3 regions of the Thermoanaerobacterium sp. R66 genome follow, and region 3 is predicted to be linked to each of the others. Evidence: riboswitches for the same ligand, from Rfam matches in the RefSeq annotation. Region 3 holds a riboswitch; each other region holds the start of a gene.

Region 1 (4,926 bases), 1.3 Mb from region 3:
TTTTCGTCTTAGAAGTCATTACCCGCAGTGAATACATTGGAACTTTTAATTTAAAATTCTTATATGTATTATCACCCATCATTATATCTACAAAGTATGATAGCACATTAGGAAAATATCTTACTGATTTTTCTATGAAATCCATGTTATTGTACGTAAATTGCGCTAATCTATATGCCCAACCAACATCTGGCACAACTTCTCTATTGAGTCTAAGAGTGTATTCATCCAATCCACATTCTCCACTGAAATGCTTTTTTAGAACATCAAATGATATGTCTGCAGTAAGCAAAGCATTGTATATTCCTTCGCCTGTAAATGGATCAGCAAGCCTTGTAGCATCTCCAATCAATATTATTCTATCGTTATTAAATACACCATCGCTCCCATCAGGAAACGACAACTGATGCCCGTAAATTTTGCAGTCTTTTATATTTCCGTCCACATTTTCCTCTATCATTTTAGATAACATTTCTTTTATGTCTGAAACTTTGTTTAAAAAAGTCCCGACACCAATAGACAATCTATCACCTTTAGGGAATACCCATCCATACCCATATCTTATTGCGTTGAAATCCACCACAACTTTTCCTTTTAATCCATCGATTAAGCTATTATCGACGTATACTTCACCTTCAAGTGCTATGCCTTTTTTGCCATTTATTAAGTTCGCTTTATGTGCCACATTGCTGTTTATTCCGTCTGCACCTACTAAAACCTTTGTCTCATATTCACTCCTGTCTGTCACAACGACAAGTCCCTTATCATGCTGATAAAAGTCATAAAATAATTCACCATCATGTATTTCACACCCATAATAAGCTGCTTTATCTATTAAATATTTGTCAAATTTAGTCCTATCTACCTGATATATTATAGGCTCACCAGTCTGCAAAACAGTCTGTTTGCCGTTAGGAAATTTAAAGATAATTTCATTGGTAATATCTTCTACGTATTGGCTTATATCAATATCTAATAATTTGTAACACCTTTTCGTTATTCCGCCACCGCAGGCTTTGTACCTTGGAAAAACATGCTTTTCTATCAACAATACCTTATATCCTTCTTTAGACAGCTTTCTTCCTAATGTAGATCCTGCAGGTCCTCCACCTATTATTATTGCATCATACATTTCTTTCACCTCTAAATTCAATTATAATTGCAAAACATACTAAATAAAAGCCACAAATTGGATTATTTTAAGCTATTCATAAACAAACAGTTGTCAATATAAGAATTAGCGAAAAGTGTCCTTCATATTATTGACATCAAACTTCAATAAATATATAATTATTTTAACAATTTAATATCGTAAATCAAAACTCATCAAGAGTGGTGGAGGGACTGGCCCTGTGAAACCCGGCAACCGTCATATTTTATGAAAATGGTGCTAATTCCTGCAAAGCTTATAGCTTTGGGAGATGAGTAGATGTGATTATCTACGCCTCATCTCTGAGGCGTTTTATTTTTTACATTGAAGGAGGTTTGCAAATGCCCATCAATATACCAAATGGCCTACCTGCCATCGATATTTTAGCTAAAGAAAATATATTCGTAATGGCTGAAGAAAGGGCAATTCATCAAGATATACGCCCTCTTAAGATCGCCATCTTAAACTTGATGCCTACAAAAAGTGTGACAGAAACACAGCTATTAAGGCTACTTAGCAACAATCCACTGCAAATCGATCTAAAATTTCTCTATGCAGCATCACACAAATCTAAAAACACTGCGCCAGAGTATTTAGAAGCTTTTTACAAAACATTTGATGACGTAAAACATGAAAAATTTGACGGTCTCATAATAACCGGAGCACCAGTGGAAACTTTGGACTTTTCAGATGTTGATTATTGGCATGAGCTTGAAGAAATAATGGAATGGAGCAAACACAATGTATTTTCAACATTTCACATTTGCTGGGGTGCTCAAGCTGGTCTTTATTACCATTATAGGATTCCTAAATACCCACTGAAAGAAAAAATGTTTGGCGTATTTTTGCATAAGGTTTCCAAAAAAAATGTCGACTTATTAAGGGGATTTGACGACGAATTTTATGCGCCCCATTCAAGATACACGGAAGTCAGAAAAGAAGATATAGAGCTTGTAGATGACCTTGAAATACTTTCTGAATCAGATGAGGCAGGCGTATACATAGTTGCATCAAAATCTGGCAGGCAGATATTTGTGACAGGTCACTCTGAATACGATCCTTTGACTCTAAAATCTGAATACGAAAGAGATTTAAAAAAAGGCATTCCTATAAAAATACCAAAACACTATTTCCCGGGAGATGACCCTAACAATGAGCCAATTGTAAAATGGAGAAGCCATGCAAATCTATTGTTTTCTAACTGGTTAAATTACTATGTATACCAAAAAACACCATACGATGTGAATTCAATTGAATAAATATGATTTATGCAGGTTATAAAACTTGATTTTATATCCTGCATTTTTTATATCATTTTTGCAAAATTATTCATTGACTTTTTCACTTTCCTGTGCTAATTTAATTATGCTATTTCAAAAATTTATAGAAAGGAATTGTACTATATGGACAAAACACAAAAGCTCAAAAAAGACATTGGCCTATTTATCGCCACAGCACTTGTGACAGGTAACATGATGGGTTCCGGCATATTCATGCTTCCTGCTACACTTGCATCTAAATCAGGTCCTGGCGCAACAATACTGGCATGGCTTGTTACAGGCATCGGATCAATATTGTTGGCATTATCATTTGCAAATTTAGGTTCAAGGATTCCAAAAGCCGGTGGCCCGTATGAATACTCAAAATTAGCTTTTGGAGACTTTATAGGTTTTATCAATGCGTGGTTATACTGGAATGGTTCATGGATCGGAAACGCTGCCGTTGTCATTGCAGTTGCCAGTTACTCAAGCGCTTTATTCCCGATTTTATCGCAAAATCATTTAGCCGCTTTTCTGTACACCAGTGGAATCTTATGGATTTTTACGATAATCAATATAATAGGTGTAAAAAAGGCTGGCTCAACTCAAACAACAATAACTGTGTTTGAAGTATGTCTTTTTTTATTCTTCATAATCGTATCAGCAGTACATTTCAAGTCAAGCAATGTAATGCCATTGTTCCCTGCAGGAAAAGGCATGAATACTTTGTCTGCAGCAGCAACTTCAACGCTGTGGGCGTTTGTAGGACTTGAAACTGCGTCAATAACCGCTGAAGAAATTAAAAACCCTGAAAGAAACGTAAAGTTAAGCACCATATTCGGAATATTAATAGCTGTAGTGATGTACCTTGCCATAAACCTTTCGGCAATGGGTGCAATGCCACAAAGCCAGCTTGCAAAAAGTGCTTCTCCAATAGCCGACATCCTCAAACAGTTTTTAGGAAAAAACATTGCGAATGTCATAATAGTAGGCTCTGTCGTAAGTGTGCTTGGCACAACTGTCGGATGGCTTTTATCTACAGCTCGTGTGGCTTATGCGGCTGGTAAAGACAGTCTATTTCCAGAGATTTTTTCAAAAGTACATCCTAAATACAAGACTCCTCACGTATCATTGATCATAGGATCGGTGCTTGTAAATCTGCTATTGCTGATGAACTATACAAAATCTCTGGTTTCTGCGTTTAATTTTATAATACTGCTGGCAACTTTGTCTTTCCTACCTGTGTACGCTTTTACAGCCGCATCTGAAATGATGCTTCTTATAAAAAGAGACAAAAACGTCAGCGTATTAGGCTTTATAAAGAATTCCATTATTCCACTTTTAGGCTTTGCATACGCCATGTGGACAATATACGGGTCTGGAGCCGAGACTGTCATGTACGGATTTATAATGCTTATGTGCGGCATACCCTTCTATATATACATGAAGTACAAAAATAACTCAAAGCTAAACGAGATTCGAAAAGTCTTAGAATAATTACAGGCTGCAAAATGCAGCCTTTTTACATCGTTTTAATTTTCTTCTTTTACCGCATTTGCTATAAGTGAAGCAAAATACTTCGCACCACTGGGCTCTAAGTGAACCGCATCGGGTGAAAAGAATGAATCATGTCCATAGCTGGCTTTATACCAATCAATTAAAGTAGTGTGGGGATATTCTGAAGACACTTTTGACAACGTCTCATTGACGATGCTTTCCCAAGGGCGTGGGACGCGGACATTTACCAATATTACGCGTTTTACAGGTTCTGCGCTCTTTAAAAGCGATAAAAGCTGGTCTTCAGTGAAAGGCCCATTTGTCCCCAACTCAACTATCAATGTGTCTATTTTTCCTTTCGCTTTGAGGTTTTTCACGACATCTTTTGCTTGATACATTTGTCTTCCTACTTTGCCATCAATCGTGATTCCCGGCAACATCTCTTCCAAGTAAGGCTTTGTATCTATCAATATTGAGTCACCTATGATGGTTATGCCTTTTCCATCCTGTACAGGGCTGGTTGTGGAATCACCGCTATTTGATACTGCTGAGTTTGAATTTCCGCCTTTATACGGATAGTACTTAATATCTCTCCTATTATCTGGCAAATTATCATTGTAGTCCTGCACATCACTGCTAATATTGCTACTACTTCCTACATAAGATGGTGAATCTGATGCAATATTTGATGAACCTGAATTTAATGCAACTGATGCGCTGGCCGGTATGATTCCACTCATACCTGCAATAAAAGTGCTCATTAAGCATACGGATAATGAAACTAAAGCAGATGTTTTAAGTGTAGGTAGTATTTTCCCTTTTTCAAACCTCAATGATTTTAAGTCGTTTATGATTTTTTTAAGTGCGCCGTGTCTTATTGGATCCTCCACGTATTTCCATGAAAAGGCAGAAATAACAATGATCATAAATACCTGCAGCAGCGCCCGAATAGGATCAAAGCCTTTCGTGTCCACAGTTGGTGTCGTCAAAATAAGCACCGGAAAGTACCAAAGATATACT
Region 2 (4,926 bases), 1.2 Mb from region 3:
TCAGTGCACTAAGCCCTACAAGCTTCGCATTTGTCCTTTTTACTTCATCTACAATTATAGATGGTTTAACATCTTTCCCAAGATCTATAACTTCATAGCCATAATTTTCAAGCAGTACTTTTACTATATTTTTACCTATATCGTGTATGTCGCCTTCAACTGTTGCCAGTATTATTTTACCCTTAGAGCCCATACCTTTAGGCATCTTTTCCTTTAAAACTTTAAAAGCACTTTCAACGACTTCTGCTGAATTTAAAAGCTGTGGAAGAAAATATATCCCTTTGTCATACTTATCTCCTACATCTTTAAGCGCAGGTATTATCGTATTATCTACTATGCTTAATGGTTCTAATCCTTCATTAAGTATTTCCATCACTAATCTATCTATATCAGCCTTTTTGCCATCTAATATATTTCTGTAAAGCATCTCGCTTGCATTACTATCTGTTTTTTTCCCTACAGATAATACTTGCGTCTTATTTATCCCATCATCTTTCTTATATGTATTTATGTATCTTTCGCATCTTTTATCCCTTGATGATAAGACCATCGAAGCGTTCAATATATCCATTGTTATCTTATCATTTGGATTGACTATAACAGCATCTAAGCCGTATGATATCGCCATCGCAAGAAATGCAGTATTTATAAGTTGCCGCTCAGGCAATCCATAAGATACGTTGCTAAGTCCTATGACCGTACTTACTCCAAGCTTAGACTTAACAAGATTGATGGCTTTTAATGTTTCTATTGCTGCTGTCTGCTCAGATGACACTGTAAGTGCGATACAGTCAATTATTATATCTTCTTTTGGTATTCCATACTCTAAAGCGGCTTTTACAATCTTCTCAGCGTTTCTAAGCCTTTCATCTGCATTTTTAGGAAGACCGTCATCACTTATTGTAAGTCCTATAACACTTGTGCCGTATTTTTTGACAATAGGCAATACTTCTTGTAAACTTTTCTCTTTTGCACTGACAGAATTTATAATAGGCTTACCTCTGACTATCCTTACCGCTTTTTCAATCGCCTTTACATTGCTACTATCTATCTGCAATGGCACATTGACGATGTTCTGTACCTGCGAAACGATTTTAGGCATCAATTCCTCTTCGTTTATGCCAGGCACACCAATATTCACGTCAAGTACGCTTGCGCCAAGTTTTTCCTGCGATACAGCTTCATCGTAGATCAGATTATAATTGCCTTCTTTGATAGCTGCACTCAATTTCTTCTTTCCTGTAGGATTTATCCTTTCGCCGATTACACACACAGGATAATCGCTGCCTATGAAAACAGTCTTTGTATTTGATGAAACTGCTGTGTATTCTTTCACGGCAGTTTTTTTCTCTGTATCATGTATCTCAGCTTTCAAAAGCTTAATAAATTCTGGAGTCGTCCCACAACAACCACCAACAATAGATGCCCCGCATTCTAAAAGCTTTTTTGTCTCGACGGCAAATTTCTCTTTCGTAATGTCGTAAAGAGTCAATCCATCCTCTAAATGAGGCATTCCTGCATTTGGCTGCGCCAAAATTGGTATCCTTGAAACTTCAGCCATCTTCTTCACTATGTCTGCCATCATGTCAGGTCCCGTAGAGCAATTGACACCTATGGCATCAAGGCCAAGCCCTTGAAGACTTACTACTGCTGTAACAGGGTCTGTCCCCATAAGCGTCCTTCCATCTTCTTGAAACGTCATGGTACAAATTACCTTTAAATTAGTATTCTCCTTTACAGCAAGAATAGCCGCCTTCGCTTCTAATATATCTGACATAGTCTCAATAAGTGCCAAATCAGCACCGGCTTTTTCCCCTTCTACAGCAACCTCTGCAAAGGCACTATAAGCCTCGTCAAATGTCAGCTTGCCAAAAGGTTCCATCAGTTCGCCAATAGGCCCTATAGAAAGAGCAACGGCTTTATTACCAGCAGCTTTTCTGGCTATCTGTACTGCGCTTTTGACTATTTCAGGCAATTTATCTGAAAGATTGTAAGATTTTAATTTTATCCTATTGGCGCCAAATGTATTTGTCTCAATAACATCTGCCCCTGCATCAATATACGACTTGTGGATTTCGTACACAATATCCGGATGTAAGAGATTGTAATATTCAGGGCATTCTCCTGTTTTAAGTCCTTTTTTCTGAAGCATAGTGCCCATTGCTCCGTCAAAGACGATTATGCTATTCTTTAAATTCTTAAAAATATCCAATTGCAACATCTCCTTATGATGACTACAATACTTCTTCTATATCATTTTGTCTCATGTTCTTTACGCCATTTACAATGTCAACAACTATATCTGTCTTGCCAAGTGGCATGATATGAACACCACCCACTTTATTTTTTATCTTGTTTATAAACTCTATTGCAATTTTTGTCCCTTCACCTTTTTCACCGTTTTTCAACCTGTCTATTATTTTTTCAGGTATCTCGATGCCAGGCACCTTTTCGTTCAAGTTAACAGCCATCTTATAGCTTTTAAGGGGTAGCACCCCTACTAAAACCGGAATATCAAATTGCTCTACGGCATCAAGAAATCTGTATAAAATCTCATCATCGTAGACAGGCTGAGTCTGTATGAAAGATGCTCCACATTCTATTTTCGTCCTTAATTTTTCTATTGATTCAGGTCTTAAATCATTTGGATTTGCTGTTGTCCCTATGCAGAAATTTGTAGATGATTCCAACTTATTTCCGTTGTAGTCAAAGCCATCATTTAGCGACTTTGCTATCTTCACAAGACCTACAGAATCTACGTCGTACACGCCTGTTGCCTGTGGCACATCACCTCGTTTTGGATCGTCTCCTGTAAGGGCAAGGATATTTCTGACTCCAAGAGCATACGCACCCAAAAGCTCTGCTTGAAGGCCAATAAGATTTCTGTCCCTACACGTTAAGTGAAATATGGTTTCTATATTTAGATGATTTTGCAAAAGATGTGCCAATGCAATAGGGCTCATTCTCATATTTGCCATAGGACAATCAGTTATATTTAATGCATCTGCTATTCCATATAATTTTTTCGCTTCTTCAATAGAATTCGAAATATCAGCTCCTTTTGGCGTCGATATCTCCACGGTTATGACAAATTGCTTATTTTTAAGTTTCTGGCACAAATTTTCAGAATTTCGCAAAACGACCCCTCCTTAAAATAAAAAAACTCTTCGCCAAAAGAAGAGATATTTTTGCTCCCATCTTTCAGCGATATGCTGCTGGAATTGGCACCGTGATATCCGGTTGCCGAGCTTCATAGGGCCAGTCCCTCCGCTACTCTTGATAAGAGTTTACTATATTAATTTATTAAATTATATGATACCGTCCTCTGGTACAATTGTCAATGAAATATTTGTTGAAATGTTAAAATTACTTAGGCTTTTTGCTTAGATATTTTAATTTTTGATAAAATGCAAATCATATATATGAGGTGATTTTATGAGGTACAGAAAAATTGTAGAACCAGTAGTAGCAATAGCATCTGGCCCTGATGAGATACAAAACTTAAATACCGCTTTAAACTTATTACCTTTGCAAAATCTAATCGAAACGGGTAATACCGTTGTAATAACGCCAAATTTCGTTAAAAGCAAGCCTCCTCAAAGCGGTACGATAGTAGGACCAGATACATTGAGAGCCCTTATAAGATACGTAAAGTCTAAAAATCCTGGCAGGATTGTGATTGCCGCCGGCTCTGGTGGAGATCCTACGCCTAAAGTTTTATCTGACAATGGATTTGATAAAGTCATTTCAGAAGAAGGCGTAGAATTTGTAGATCTAAATTACGGTCCTTACGTAGAATTGCTGCTGGACGACTGTCTTTTAAAATCAACAAAAGTAAATGAACTTTATGAAAAAATGGATGTACTAATTTCATTCACTCAAATGAAAATGCACGAAGAAGCTACAGTATCGCTTGGAATAAAAAACATAGCTTTAAGCTGGCCTCCCGCAGAAATACACGGATTTCCCAAAAAAAATTTAGGCATACACGATGACCTTCACAATTTCATAAGGGCCATGGCTGAAAAAATATCTATAGATCTTACAATATTAAGCGGTCAAGAAGCGATGATAGGCACAGGGCCATCAGAAGGAAAGCCTATCAATGCAAACATGATAATAGCAGGAACAGATCCTGTAGCAACAGATACAGTAGGTGCCAGAATGTTTGGACTTATGCCTCAAGGCGTCAACTACTTGTTTCAATGTGCTAAAAGAGGTGTAGGCACAGGTGAGCTTAAAAATGTCACTATCAAAGGCATACCATTGCAACAAGCTGAACTGAATTTCTCTACGCAGGCGTATGGCTATGGCATCGCCTTAGATTCAAGCGGAATAAAGCAGATGGTGCCAGGAAAAGTCTAAAGATAAGGGTTTACTTCCCTTATCTTTATTTTTCAAAGATGCTTTTTAGGTATTCAATGCCTTCTTTTAAATCATCAATATCCTTATAGTTGTTTCTGTAGACTTCCATTATGATAGATCCATTGTAATCCAATTTTTTTAACTCTCTATTAAGCTTTGCAAAGTCAAAACTTCCTCTGCCTGGAAGGTACAAACTGCCGCAATCATCGTAATCGCATAAATGGACATTAACGAGTTTATCTCCCATTGATTTTAAGTATTCAAATGGATCTTTCTTGCTTTTCATCGCCTGCTTTATATCCAATGTAAAATAAACATTTCTGCTTTTCACAGCCTGTCTTATGAATGTAGCGAATTCTGGATATGCAAACCAACACCAATAGACATTTTCCCAAGAAAATTTAACCCCATATTCTCCTGATGTATCAGCTATATAATCCACATATTTCGCAATCTTGTCAAAATCAATATTAGGCGTCGTATCTTTTTTAACAGCAGGTCCGTGAAAAACGTATATTTTTGCCTTAAGTATCTTTGCTGCTTTCAAGACTTTAATAAGCA
Region 3 (4,926 bases):
ATATTGCAAAGACAATAGTAAAGACGTCTTTTCCTATTACTATTTCAAGGATGATTGTAAACATCTTGGACTTGTTTGAATCTCTCATCATACCTTCAAAGCTTGTCAAATCAGGACTTTCACACAAAGAAGCTATATCTGAGTTTGGAAAGCTGTCTGGAATGGCTTATCCACTTGCATATATGCCTGCAGTTATAACAATGAGCTTGTCAGTTACAGTGCTTCCTGCAGTATCAGAAGCGGCATCTTTAAAAAGATGGGATGCAGTAAGGCAGAGGATAAATCAAGCCATAGGATATACTACTATGATAGGCATACCAGCAGCCGTATTGTTTTTGATGTTGCCTGATGAAATAGCTTCATTGCTTTACCCTAAAAGTCCAGGAGTAGGTTTGTTAGTTAAGGTAATAGCTGCAGGAAGCATTTTTGCATACCTGGAGTCTATAGTCACAAGCATATTGAATGGGCTTGGGATGCAAAACTTGGTTTTGAGAAATTCTGTCATCTGGACTACAATTTCTGTAATTGCCATGTATCTATTAGTGCCTATACCAAGTTTAAGGCTTTTCGGGTATATTTACGGCTTCATATTCGCTGATGCTTTTGTCTTCCTCTTAAATTTTAAAGCATTAGTTAAGATTACTAACTTAGATATTGATTTTAACAATTGGTTCTTAAAACCGCTTATAGCTGCACTTATAATGGGGATTTACGACACGATCATTTATTTTAATCTGGCTGCGGTAGTCGCAAACGAATGGATCACAATGTCTATTACAGTATTATCAGGATTTTTAGTATACATTGCATCATGTCAACTTGTAAAGCTTCCATATTTAGAAGATTTGAATAGATTGATATTTTCCAGGAATAAATAATAAAAACCCGCTTTAAACGGGTTTTTTCTCATGTTAAAAAGCTGGAACTATAGCGCCTTTGTACTTGTCTTCGATAAATTTCTTGACTTCATCAGAATTTAAGGCTTTTGCCAACTTTTGTATCGCTGGGTCATTTTGATTGTCTTCCCTTACGACTAACACATTAGCATAAGGAGAATTTTTGTCTTCCATAAAAATTGCATCCTTTAAAGGGTTTAAGTTTGCCTCTAATGCAAAATTAGTGTTTATAATGGCCAAATCCACATCTTGAAGCGTCCTTGGAAGCTGAGGTGCTTCAAGCTCTACAATCTTTAAATGCTTTGGATTATCCACGATGTCTCTCGGGGTTTGTGTAAGGCCATTTGGGTCTTTTAACTTAATTAACCCTTCTTTTTGCAGTAGAAGCAGCGCTCTTCCTTCATTTGTAGCATCGTTTGGAACAGCCACTGTTGCACCGTCTTTTAATTCATCTTTTGACTTGATCTTTTTTGAATATGCCCCCATCGGTTCTACATGCACTTTGACTAATGGCACCAATTTTACATTGTTTTTCTTTTCGAAGTCCTCAAGGTATGGAACGTGTTGGAAGAAATTTGCGTCGATTTGCTTGTCGACAAGTGCAGTATTTGGCGTCACATAGTCGGTAAATTCTTTTATTTCAAGATCTACGCCTTCTTTTGCAAGAATAGGCTTTACTACATTAAGTATTTCTGCATGGGGGTTTGGCGTTGCACCAACGACTATCTTCGTCATTTTAGTAGAGGTATCTGTGTTTGAATTTGCGTTGGATGTAGCGGCTGTGTTGTTGGATTTTGTGCATCCTGATAAGATAAATGCAAATGTCAATATGAGAGTGAGAAATAAAAATGATTTTTTCATTACATACCATCCTTTCATCTTTTATCAACTTTTTTTGCAAGATAGTTTCCTATTCTTTGCACGATTTCTACAAAGATTATTAAGACTATGATTGTGGCAATAAGCACATCTGTCTGAAACCTTTGGTAGCCATATCTTATAGCCAGATCTCCAAGACCACCTCCTCCAATAGCACCTGCCATAGCAGAATACCCTAAAATATTTATCACTGTAAGAGTTATTCCCAATATAAGTGATGGCAATGATTCTGGAATCATGACTTTGAATATTATCTGTGGTATTGAAGCGCCAACAGATATAGATGCTTCAATGACGCCCCAGTCTACTTCTTTAAGAGATGATTCTACAACTCTTGCTACAAATGGGGCTGCAGCAATGGACAGTGGTACAATAGCAGCGGTAGGTCCTATAGTTGTGCCAACAATAAGCCTTGCCAATGGGAAGATTGCGATTATGAGGATTATGAACGGCACTGACCTCATGACATTGATCACAGTACCTAATACCTGATTTAACTTTAGATTTTCCTTTATATGACCTTTGTCGGTTATGACAAGTATTATGCCTAGAGGCAGTCCTATTATTACTGAGAAAAGTGTTGAGAAAAACACCATGTACAAAGATTCCCAAAGAGGTTCTTCCATAAGCTGCCACAAGTTTAATAAATACTGGAATATGTTAGACGATACCATTTTTAAGCACCTCTATTCTAAGACCATTGTTTTCTAAAAATTTTATAGCATTTTTTATGGAATTCTGTTCACCGCTTATTTTTATTAAGAGATTTCCTATCTGTGAGTTTTGCACTCTTTCGATATTTCCGGAAATGATATTCACTTCAACATCGAAATTCTTTATCATATGGGATATGACAGGCTGGTTGCTGCTGCTACCAAAAAACGATAATCTCAAGATTTCCTCATTTGGATTTTCGTCATCAAGCAATATGTCTGGCGGAAGTTCAGCTATCATATCTTTTAAAAATCTCTTAGATGTTTCTGTTGAAGGATTTGAAAAGATGTCTATTACATTTCCTTCCTCGATAATCATTCCGTCTTCCAAAACTGCCACTTTGTCGCACAGATTTCTTATTACAGACATTTCGTGCGTTATTACCACGATTGTAATTCCGTATTGTTTGTTTATGTCCTTTAAAAGATTTAAGATGGATTCTGTCGTGGTAGGATCTAAAGCGGATGTGGCTTCATCAGATAGAATTATGTCTGGATTGTTTGCTAAAGCTCTTGCAATGCCTACCCTCTGTTTTTGTCCCCCAGATAGCTGCGAAGGGTATGCGTACTTTTTGTCTTTTAAATCTACCACATCCAGTAATTCATCAACGCGTTTTTTTATGACAGAATCGCTGACTTTCGAGATCTTAAGAGGAAATGCTATGTTCTCATACACTGTAGAGTTCATCAAAAGATTGAAATGCTGAAATATCATGCCAATCTTTTTTCTCATATTTCTCAGTTCTTTTGAATTTAACTTTGTCATTTCTACGCCGTTTATCAGTATGCTGCCAGATGTAGGTTTTTCCAACATGTTTATGCACCTTATCAATGATGATTTCCCGGCACCGCTTAGACCCATTATGCCGTAAATTTCACCATCACGTATAGTTAAGTTGATGTCTTTTAAAGCTATTACCTCTTTTCCGTTTGTGTTGTAAACTTTGCTTAAGTTTTTTATTTCGATCAAATCATTTCACCTTCTTTTCACAAATGTAGTTTAAAAAAGCAATAAAAAAAACCTCCAATGAAAGAGGTTTCGTCCTCTCTCATCTCTCAGCAATCGCTGCAGGAATTGGCACCATTGCACATACGTGCCGGTTGCCGGGTTTCATCGGGCCAGTCCCTCCACCTCTCTAGATAAGAGAATAATTTCGTTTTTAGTTGTTAAAATGATTATATAGGATGGATGTTGAAAAGTCAAGCAAAATTTTCATGCGACAATATTAAATTTTTGTCATAATAAATCTGACAGTGTATTCACAAGTTTGTGTTGATTTAATCAATAAATTGATTATAATTAAGATGAAAGATAAGTTAACTTATTAATAATTTGTCATAGACGAAAGGACAAATATCTATGAAAGAGTTAAGTAGGCGCCAATTAGAAATCTTCAAAAAGGTTATTTCAAAAGAAGTTTCCAGTTTGGACGATATCGTCGTTTTGTACAAGTTAAGCAAAAGGACTGTTTACAGAGAAATAAATGCAATAAATGAATATATAAAAGAATACAATTTGAAGCTTAAAAATGACGATGGAGTACTAGTCTTAGAAGGAACTGATAATGATATCGAAAAATTCAAATTCGATGTAATAGGTTATAGGCCAAGCATTGACGCTGATAAAAGGCGAAAGTTGATACTATCTGAGCTTTTGCAGATGAAAGAACCTGTAAAACTTGAGTACTTCGCTAAAGAATACAATGTGACTACGGCAACAATAAGCTATGACATTAAAGAGATCGATAAATGGCTAAACAAGCAAAATGTTACAATTGTAACTAAGCCTGGCGTTGGCATATACGTAAAAGGCGATGAAAGCAATATAAGAAGGGCCATAATAAATTTTCTGTATGACAATGTGGAGACAAAAGACCTAATTGAGTTTTTAAATAAAGGGTACAATAATATAAACAAGCTTAGTGAAGACATAAATGATAGATTACTCAGGCTTATAGACTACGATACGGTTTTAAAGATAGAGAAGGCTATACAAAAATTGGAGAAATCCCTTGATTACGAATTAGCAGAAAGCTCCTACATGGGGCTTACGGTGCATCTGGCATTGGCGCTAAAAAGAATAAAAGAAGGCGAAAAGATAAAAATAGGTAATGAAAGCCTCTATGAGCTTAGGAAGTCAGATGAGTATAAGTTTGCAGAAATGCTTGCCAGGTTTCTGGAGGAAGAATTTGATATATCTATTCCAGAAGATGAAATCGGATATATAACGATTCATCTACAAGGAGCAAGGTACAGGGCAAATACCGAAGACGTAAATGACGAGCTGTTAAATGAAATACTGCATGAGATGGTCAGCGTTGCAGAAGATGAATTTGGCACTGATCTTAAAGGCGATACGATGCTTTTAAGCGGTTTAAAGACGCACTTAAGGCCTACTATCTTTAGACTTCGCATGGGTCTTGCGATTAGAAATCCGC

Evidence for each region. A riboswitch is a leader RNA that binds a small molecule or an ion and turns the genes downstream of it on or off. The one in region 3 is predicted to bind S-adenosylmethionine.
Region 1: linked by a shared signal. The riboswitch ahead of metA (homoserine O-acetyltransferase MetA) and the one ahead of JJQ93_RS07205 (methionine ABC transporter ATP-binding protein) in region 3 are both predicted to bind S-adenosylmethionine.
Region 2: linked by a shared signal. The riboswitch ahead of JJQ93_RS01035 (methylenetetrahydrofolate reductase) and the one ahead of JJQ93_RS07205 (methionine ABC transporter ATP-binding protein) in region 3 are both predicted to bind S-adenosylmethionine.

What each region holds. Positions count from the first base shown of each region.
Region 1 covers NZ_JAEUWW010000001.1:134,285-139,210, reverse strand. The annotation lists gene JJQ93_RS00595 (geranylgeranyl reductase family protein) at 1-1,132, opposite strand, end outside; SAM riboswitch class I at 1,321-1,428, shown strand; gene metA (homoserine O-acetyltransferase MetA) at 1,492-2,409, shown strand; gene JJQ93_RS00585 (APC family permease) at 2,554-3,906, shown strand; gene JJQ93_RS00580 (acyltransferase family protein) at 3,942-4,926, opposite strand, start outside.
Region 2 covers NZ_JAEUWW010000001.1:233,081-238,006, reverse strand. The annotation lists gene JJQ93_RS01040 (homocysteine S-methyltransferase family protein) at 1-2,212, opposite strand, end outside; gene JJQ93_RS01035 (methylenetetrahydrofolate reductase) at 2,235-3,137, opposite strand; SAM riboswitch class I at 3,192-3,286, opposite strand; gene JJQ93_RS01030 (DUF362 domain-containing protein) at 3,436-4,365, shown strand; gene JJQ93_RS01025 (sugar phosphate isomerase/epimerase family protein) at 4,391-4,926, opposite strand, start outside.
Region 3 covers NZ_JAEUWW010000001.1:1,414,568-1,419,493, reverse strand. The annotation lists gene spoVB (stage V sporulation protein B) at 1-878, shown strand, start outside; gene JJQ93_RS07215 (MetQ/NlpA family ABC transporter substrate-binding protein) at 912-1,757, opposite strand; gene JJQ93_RS07210 (methionine ABC transporter permease) at 1,772-2,449, opposite strand; gene JJQ93_RS07205 (methionine ABC transporter ATP-binding protein) at 2,436-3,458, opposite strand; SAM riboswitch class I at 3,535-3,635, opposite strand; gene JJQ93_RS07200 (BglG family transcription antiterminator) at 3,849-4,926, shown strand, end outside.